DNA from 2 places in the Cellulomonas taurus genome. Region 2 is predicted to be linked to the other one. Evidence: predicted binding sites of a transcription regulator. Region 2 holds the regulator's gene; the other holds the start of a gene.
The links. Region 2 encodes HrcA, which represses chaperone genes, less so after heat shock. Its sites were predicted from a motif close to TTNGCACTCGNNNNNNNCGAGTGCNAA; they were not measured.
Positions count from the first base shown of each region.

Region 1: HGK68_RS02690 (FmdB family zinc ribbon protein) is a predicted target of HrcA. The motif match lies at 1,912-1,938, and genes of this name have one in related genera.

Region 1 is NZ_CP051884.1:592,664-597,070, reverse strand. It holds gene HGK68_RS02705 (molybdopterin molybdotransferase MoeA) at 1-182, opposite strand, end outside; gene galU (UTP--glucose-1-phosphate uridylyltransferase GalU) at 219-1,121, opposite strand; gene HGK68_RS02695 (5-formyltetrahydrofolate cyclo-ligase) at 1,188-1,826, shown strand; gene HGK68_RS02690 (FmdB family zinc ribbon protein) at 1,970-2,362, shown strand; gene HGK68_RS02685 (SAF domain-containing protein) at 2,481-3,098, shown strand; gene mscL (large conductance mechanosensitive channel protein MscL) at 3,137-3,688, shown strand; gene HGK68_RS02675 (hypothetical protein) at 3,739-3,936, shown strand; gene HGK68_RS02670 (hypothetical protein) at 3,994-4,407, opposite strand, start outside.
Region 2 is NZ_CP051884.1:1,131,042-1,135,448, reverse strand. It holds gene HGK68_RS05145 (16S rRNA (uracil(1498)-N(3))-methyltransferase) at 1-614, opposite strand, end outside; gene dnaJ (molecular chaperone DnaJ) at 614-1,747, opposite strand; gene hrcA (heat-inducible transcriptional repressor HrcA) at 1,765-2,781, opposite strand; gene HGK68_RS05130 (MFS transporter) at 2,857-4,329, opposite strand; gene HGK68_RS05125 (DUF3097 domain-containing protein) at 4,379-4,407, shown strand, end outside.

The sequences.
Region 1 (4,407 bases), 540 kb from region 2:
AGGTCCGCGGTCGACACCGCGTACCCGTCGCAGGCGGCGAGCGGCGTCGCCGGGACATCCACCGGGGCGATCAGGTCCTCGGCCAGGATCGTGCCGGAGGCGTCGGTCAACACCACGTCGAGCGGTGCCACCGGTCCCACCGCGGCGAGCACGGCTGCCAATTGGTCCTGGACGGATCTCATGTCCGCATTCTGCACGCCCCGGTGGGCGTCGTCGGGTCAGCCGCGCAGACCGTCCACGTACTCGACCAGCCAGCCGCGGAAGTCGGGGCCCAGGTCGTCCCGGTCCACCGCCAGTCGCACGGTCGCCTTCAGGTAGTCCAGGCGGTCACCGGTGTCGTAGCGCCGGCCACGGAACACCACGCCGTATACGCCGCCGCCCTGCTCCGCGGGCATGGTGGCCAACTCGGCCAGGGCGTCGGTGAGCTGGATCTCCCCGCCCCGACCGGGCTCGGTGCGCCGCAGCACGTCAAAGGCCGCCGGGCTGAGCACGTAGCGGCCGATGATCGCCAGGTTGCTCGGCGCCTCGTCGACCGGGGGCTTCTCCACCAATGCGGTCACCCGCACCTGATCCGGGTCGTCGCCGCCCTCGATCGGTTCGGCCTCGGCCACCCCGTAGAGCGAGATCTGCGCCGGGTCGACCTCCAACAGCGCGATCACCGAGCCGCCGGTCCGCTCCTGGACCTCGATCATGGTGGACAGCAACTCGTCCCGGGCGTCGATCAGGTCGTCGCCGAGCAGCACCGCGAACGGTTCCACACCGACGTGGTCGGCGGCCTGCAGCACCGCGTGCCCCAGGCCCTTCGGGTCGCCCTGACGGACGAAGTGCACGTGGGCCAGCTCGGTGGACCTGCGCACGGCGTCGAGCCGGGCGTGGTCGCCCTTCTTCTCCAGCGCACGCTCGACCTCCGGCGCGGCGTCGAAGTGGTCCTCGATCGAGCCCTTGTTGCGGCCGGTGATGATCAGCACGTCGTCCAGTCCGGCGGCGGCGGCTTCCTCCACCACGTACTGGATGGCGGGCTGGTCCACCACCGGGAGCATCTCCTTGGGCGTGGCCTTGGTGGCGGGAAGGAATCGGGTGCCGAGACCGGCTGCGGGAATGACTGCCTTGTGGATCGCCATGCCCCGGAGGCTAACGGCACACCAATGGTCCTGCCCGGCCAATCGAATGTTTGCGACACTGGACACATGTGCGCCGCTGCTCAGCCCTATCCGCCTGCCCAGGACGGCGGGGACGTCACGGACACCAAGGACGAGTTCCGCGCGATGTTGCGCGCCGCTCGCCACCACACCTCCGCCCGGCAGCGCGCCGAGGCCGGTGCCGCCCTCGCCCGGGTGGTGAGCACCCTGCCCGGACTGGACGAGGCCCGCTGCGTCGCCGCCTACAGTGCGCGCCCCTCCGAGCCGGACACCACCGCCATCCTGGAGCTGCTGTCCGAGCGGGGCATCGAGGTGCTGCTGCCAGTGCTCGGCGCCGGGCTGTCCCGGGAGTGGGCGGCCTACGCGGGGCCGGAAGATCTGGTGCAGCGCGCACCGGGTCGGCCGCCGGAGCCGGGTACGCCCTCGCTCGGCGCCGAGGGACTGTCCCGCGCCGACCTGATCCTGGCCCCCGCCCTCGCGGTCGACAGTTCGGGCACCCGGCTCGGCCAGGGTGGCGGCTGGTACGACCGCGCCCTGCAGCACGCCCGGCCCGGTGTGCCGGTGGTCGCCCTGGTGTTCGCCGACGAGGTCTACGACGCCGACACCCACCCGTTGCCCCGCGAGCAGCACGACCGCCGGGTGGACATGGTGGCGACGCCGGAGGGCTGGCACCCGCTGCCGCGCTGACGCGGCCCCTCGCCGGACGCCTCGCAGTGAGTCCGCCCAGCGCGGCGTCGGTGCGGAGCGAGCCGACTGGACCGGGCGCGTATCATTGGCACTCGGACGCCGGGAGTGCCAGACCCGGCCAGTTGATCCTCGGGAGACGAGCAGTGCCCACCTACGCCTACACCTGCACCGAGTGCGGCCACTCCTTCGACATCCACCAGTCGTTCAGCGACGAGGCGCTCACCGAGTGCCCGAACTGCGGCGGCAAGCTGCGCAAGCTGTTCTCCAGCGTCGGCGTGGTGTTCAAGGGCTCCGGTTTCTACCGCACCGACTCGCGTTCCGGCTCCACGTCGAGCAGCGCCCCCGCCAAGTCCGGCACCGCGTCGACCGGGACCTCCGGCGCGAGCGGCTCGGCGACGTCGGGTGGCACCACGTCGACCGGCTCCGGCTCGACCAGCGGTGCGTCCAACGGCGCGAGCGGCTCGTCCAGCTCGGGTGGCGCGTCGTCCGGCTCCGGGTCGAGCTCCTCCGGCGGTTCCGCGCCCGCCGCGAGCTGAGCCGCTCCCCGGATCACCGGGGCCCTCACCTGTCCACAACCCCTGGGGCCCTTCGGCCGTCCCCAGGGGTTGTGTGCTGTCCGGACGATGCGCCCTCGACCGTGCCTAGCGTCGGCGTATGGACCGCCTTCCCCCGAGCCTGCGCCGCCTGCTGTGGCGGGGCCGCCGACCCGCCGCCGCCCTGTGCCTCGCCCTGGCGGCTCTGCTCCTGGTGCAGGCGATCCGCTCCCCCGGCCCGCCGACCAGCACCGTGCTGGTCGCCGCCCGCGACATCCCGCTCGGCAGCACCGTGGGCGTCGACGACCTGGCACGTCGCCCGCTGCCCACCGGCACGCTGCCCGACGGGGTGACCGACGACGACACGACACTGCTGGGCGCTCGGACCGCGGTCGAGATCCCGGCCGGGCTGCCGTTGGTCGCGGCCCTGCTCGCCGACACCCTGGACACCGGCCCGCCGGGGACCGTGACCGTCCCGGTCCGGTTCGCCGATGCCAGCACCGTCGGGTATCTGATGCCCGGCCGACGGGTGGACGTGGTCAGCACGATGCCCGACTCCGGGGCGGTCACCGTGGCCACCGGTGCCCTGGTGCTCAGCCGACCCGGCTCCGACGACACCGACCCGCCGACCCGAGGGTCGGACGACGGTGTGGTTCTGCTGGCCGTCGATCCCGATCAGGCGGTACAGCTGAGCGCGGCGAGTGCTTCCACCGGCCTGTCGGCGATCCTCGTGGAATGATGCGGGCGAAAGCCGCGAGTCGATCGGATCGAGGGGCCATGAGCGACACAGTGAACAAGGGTCTGCGGGCCGCCGGTGAGCGGGCCAAGGGCCTCGGCGCCGTGTTCCAGGGATTCAAGGACTTCATCTCCCGCGGCAATGCGATCGAGCTGGCCGTCGGCGTCGTCATCGGCGCCGCCTTCGGTGCCGTGGTCACCGCGATCCAAGAGGGTCTGATCGCGCCGCTCATCGCGATGATCTTCGGCAAGCCGGACATCTCCAGCCTGTGGGTCATCTCCGGCCGCAACGACGCCGAGATCAATGTCGGCCTGATCCTCAACGCGCTGCTGCAGTTCCTGATCACCGCCGCGGCGATCTACTTCATCATCGTGCTGCCGCTGAACAAGCTGGCCGAACGGCGCAAGAAGGGGGTCGAGGCGGAGCCCGCGCGGCCCTCCGAGGACATCCTGCTGCTGCAGGAGATCCGCGACCTGCTGGCCGCCCAGTCCAGCACCGCCCTGCGGGCCGACACCGGGCAGTACCCGGCACCGGGCACCCCCGAGGCACCCGGCAGCCCGGAGGCGGGCGGGCACGGCGCCCATCGCGCCTGACGGCACAGCTCGGCACCTGAACGCCCGGCCCGGGGTGGGATGATGCTCCGGTGAGTGAGTCGTCCACGCCCCCGTCTGCGCAGCCGTCGCCGCGACGTCATCGCCGGGTGGTCAGGCAGGGTGGCGAGGACGCCGGTCCGGTCACCCCGCGCCGCAGCGCCGACGACTCGGACACCGGCTGGGGGGACCGGCCCGCCGAGTCCAACGACGAGCAACTGCTGCGGGACGTGCCGCCGCACTGGGGGTGAGCAGGCCGCCGTCCCCGTTCACAGCGGGACGGCGACCTGAGGGTGTGTGTCGACCCGTCAGCCGAGCGCGCGACGGACGGCGGCCGAGACCACCGAGTCCACCCGCGACCCCCGCCGGGTCACCCCGAGCTCCAGCCGCAGTTCGGCGGCGAGCTGCGACTCGGTGCGCTCGTGTCCGTCGGCGAGCATCCACGCGACCAACTCGTCCAGCTGGTCGTCGGAATAGGCGCTGATCGGGAGTCCCGGCCGCACATCGGGTCGCGGGCCGGGGCCGTCGCCCGGGGAGGGCTTCGGCACGATCGGCAGCGAGCCGGTCATCGGCGCGGCAGCCTCCATGACGCCCGGGATGTCGGCGGCGACCAGTGGCAGGGTGCCGGTCCGCGGACGGGCCGGGTCGTCGTCCAGCACCGGAACCGTGCCGGTGCGCGGCCGAGCCCCGTCGCCGTCGTGGGCCGGGACCGCCCCCGGACG
Region 2 (4,407 bases):
ACCACGATCAGCACCTCCGCCGGCGTGCCCTCGGCCGGGAGCGCGGCGGCCGACAGCGGAACCGTCGCCTCCTCGTGCAGCACCAGCACGGCGCCACCGGCGGCGACCACCGCCTCGGTGCGGGCGACGAGCCCACGGCGGTCCACCGGCGGCTCGACCTCCGGCACCCAGGCGCGGCGGGACTGCTTGGCGGCGGCCCGCACGGTCGCCAACCAGCGGGCACGGGACTTGGCCGCCCGGTCGCCGCGCCAGATCACGATCGACCGTTCGGCCTGCCACGGGATCACCGCGTCCACGCCGACTTCGGTCGCCGCCTCGATCGCCATCTCGTCCCGGTCACCCTTGGCCAGGGCCTGGACCAGCACCAGGCGGGGCGTGGACGGCGGTTCGGTGACCCGCTGCCGCACGGTGAGCCGCACACCCTCGGGCTCGACCGCGGCGATCTCCCCGACCAGGCGCACCCCGGCACCGTCCACCACGTCGATCCGCTCCCCGGCCGTCCGGCGCTGCACCACCCCGGCGTGCCGCCCCTCGGCACCGTGCAGCAGGTACACGTCACCGGCGTGGTAGCCGTCCAGCTGACCCGGGTCGGTCACGAAGACCGGCGCGGTCATCAGCGACCCGAGAGCTTGTCGCGCAGCTTGGCGAACACCCCGGTGCTCGCCGCCTGCAACCGGGCGTCCGGCCGCTCCTCGCCGCGCAGGGCGGACAGCTGGCGCAGCAGGGCCGCCTGCTCGTCGTCCAGACCGGTCGGCACCTGGACCTCCACGTGCACGTGCAGGTCGCCGCGGCCACCGGCGTGCAGATGGCCGACCCCCAGGTTCTTCAGCGTGACGACCTGCTGCGGCTGGGTGCCCGGTCGCAGGTCGACCTCCTGCGGGCCGTCCAGGGTGTCCAGGGTGAGCACCGTGCCGAGGGCGGCGGCGGTCATCGGGACGGTGAGCGTGCAGTGCAGGTCGTCGCCCTCGCGCAGGAAGGTCTCGTGCCGCCGCTCGCGCACCTCCAGGTAGATGTCACCGGCCGGGCCACCGGCGGGGCCGACCTCACCCTGGGCGGTGAGCTTGATCCGGGTGCCGGTGTCCACACCGGCCGGGACGTCGACCTCCAGGGTGCGGCGGGAGCGGACCCGTCCCTCACCGGCGCACTCGGTGCACGGCTCCGGGATCACGGTGCCGAAACCGTGGCAGGCGGCGCACGGCTGGGTGGTCATCACCTGGCCGAGGAAGGAACGAGCGACCCGCTGCACGGTGCCCTGACCGCCGCACACCTCACAGGTGCGCGGCGAGGTCCCCGGGCGGCAGCAGGTGCCGGAGCAGGTCGGGCAGACCACGGCGGTGTCGATCGGCACCTGCCGGTGGGTGCCGAAGGTGGCCTCGGCCAGGTCGATGTCCAGCCGGATCAGCGCGTCCTGACCGCGCCGGGCACGCGGGATGGGACCGCGGTGCCCGCCACCGGCGGCCGCCCCGAAGAAGGTCTCGAAGATGTCCTGGAAGCCGAAGCCACCCGCCTGACCGCCACCGCCGCCACCGGGGGCGGTCGGGTCCTGACCGAGGTCGTACATCTGGCGCTTGTCCGGGTTGGACAGCACCTCGTACGCACGCTGGACGTCCTTGAACTTCTCCTCCGACGCACTGTCGGACCCGGCGACGTCCGGGTGGAACTCCCGCGCCAGCCGGCGGTAGGCCTTCTTGATCTGCTCGCCGGTGGCATCGCGCGGGACGCCCAGGACCTCGTAGTAATCGTTCACGTAAAGAGCTTCCTCAATCAGTTGGCAAGGATGCGCGAGAGATAACGGGCGACGGCGCGCACGGAGGCGATGGTGCCGGGGTAGTCCATCCGGAGCGGGCCGAGCGAGGCGATCCGGGCGACGGCCGCCCCGTCGGCGCCGTAGCCCGAGCTGACCAGGCTGGCGTCGACCAGGCCCTCGTGCCGGGTCTCGCGGCCGATCCGCACCGACACCCCCTCGTCCTCGGCGGCGTCGGTGAGCAGGCGGAGCAGCACGACCTGCTCCTCCAGCGCCTCCAGCACCGGGCTGAGCGTGCGGGCCACGTCGGTGTTGCCGCGCACCAGGTTGGCGGTGCCGGCGACGACCACCCGCTCCTCGCTCTCCCCGGCGAGGGTGTCCTCGATCACCCCGACCACGGCACGCAGCAGGGCGCTCGACTCCGGCTCCACCTCGTCGGCGATCCCGGCCAGGGCGGCGTCCAGGTCAGGCAGTCGACGGCCGGTGGCCGCGACGTTCAGCCGCATCCGGAGCCGGGCGACCGCCGCCAGGTCCAACGGGTCGGCCAGTTCCAGCGTGCGCTGCTCGACCCGGCCGTGCTCGGTGATGATGACCACCAGCAGGTGGCGGTCGGACACCGGGACCAGCTCCACGTGCCGCAGGGCCGTGCGACGCAGCGACGGGTACTGCACCACCGCGACCTGATGGGTCAGCTGGGCCAGCAGCCGCACGGCGCGGTCCACCACGTCGTCCAGGTCCACCGCGTCCTGCATGAAGGTCTCGATCGCCCGGCGCTCCGGGGTCGACAGCGGCTTGATGGTGGCCAGGCGGTCGACGAACAACCGGTAGCCCTTGTCGGTGGGCACCCGACCCGCGGAGGTGTGCGGCTGGACGATCAGCCCGGCGTCCTCCAGAGCGGCCATGTCGTTGCGGATGGTCGCCGGGGAGACCCCGAGCGAGTGCCGTTCGACCAGGGCACGCGAGCCGACCGGCTCCTTGGTGGCGACGTAGTCCTCGACGATCGCGCGCAGCACGTCGAGCCTGCGGTCCTCGGCCATGGTCCACCTCCTCCTGGTCGCGGGCGTGCGTACACGGGTCCGGGAAGTAGCACTCTCGGACACCGAGTGCCAATGCTACGCCCCGGGTCGAGCGCTCTCCTGCGGGCGTCGGCGGGCCCGCAGATCGACCAGGCCGACCACGAGCGCCACAGCGACCAGGACCACGGAGACCAGCAGCGCGCGCCCGGCGGCCGGTCCGCCGTCCAGACCCGCGGCCAGCCCGGAGTAGAAGGTGGACAGCGCCACCGCGACACCCAGTGCCGACCCGATCCGCTGACCGACCTGCAGCATCGACCCGGCGACCCCGGCCCGCTCGACCGGCACGTTCGCCAGGGTCAGGGTCTGGTTCGGCGAGATGACCAGCCCGGAGCCGACGCCCGCGATCATCTGCGTGCCGGCCACCGCCCAGGCCACCGCGGGCGGGTCGACGATCCGGATCACCAGGTCCGTCCCGGCCAGACCGATCAGCACCAGCGCCAGTCCGATCACCACCAGCGCCCGGCCCCGTTCGGCGACCAGCTTCCCGGAGCGCTGGGCGGCGATCGCCGATCCGATCGCGAACGGCATCCCGACCAGCCCCGCCTGCAGCGGCGTGTACCCGGCGACCTGCTGCAGGTAGATGGTCACCACCAGGAACACCGAGGTGAACCCGGCGAAGTAGGCCATCCCCAGCAGCGCGCCGTTGCGGAACGCCGGGTCGCCGATCACCCGCGGGTCCAGCACCGCCGCACCGGTCCGCCGCTGGTACGAGCGTTCCCACAGCACGGTGCCCGCCGCGATCACCGCCCCGACCAGCAGCCACCACCACCGGGTCGGGTCGTCACCGCTGCCGGTGGTGATCACGAAGGGCAGCATCACCGCCGTCGCCGCGAGCGCGATCAGCACCAGCCCGACCCCGTCCAGTCGCGGCCGCCCGCTCGGGGTGAGCGACGCCGCCGGCCCGCGCCCGTTCCCGGTGCCCCGGGGCAGCCAGCGCAGCGCCAGCGGCAGCACCACCGCGACCACCGGCACGTTGACGAAGAACACCCACCGCCACCCGCTCTCGGCGCCGAACGCCTGGATGATCAGCCCGCCGAGCGCCGGGCCGATCGCGGTGGAGACCCCGATGGTGGCGCCGAAGTACCCGAACGCCTTGCCCCGCTCGTACCCGGAGAACAGCTGCTGGATCGTCCCGACGACCTGAGGGTTCACCATGCCCGCGCTGGCACCCTGCAACAGGCGCATCACCGCCAGCACCTCATCCGACGGCGCGAGCCCGGCTCCCAGGCTGGTCAGCGCGAAGCCGGTCAGGCCGATCAGGAACAGGCGTCGGCGACCACGGGCGTCGCCGAGTCGTCCGGCGGGCACCAGCACCAGCCCGAAGGCGAGCGTGTACCCGGCCACGATCAGCTGCAGCTGGCTCGCCGACGCGTGGAGGCTGTTCTCGATCGACGGCAGCGCCACGTTCACGATCGAGACGTCCAGCATGGTGATGAACCCGATCGCCAGACACACCCCGAGGGCACGCCAGCGGTTCGGATCCAGGTCAGGGGCGGCAGCGGATGTCACCGACGTGTCTTACCACGGGTCGGCGACGCCCACACCTACGCTGCCGGACGTGAACGACCGCTATGGCAACGATGTCCT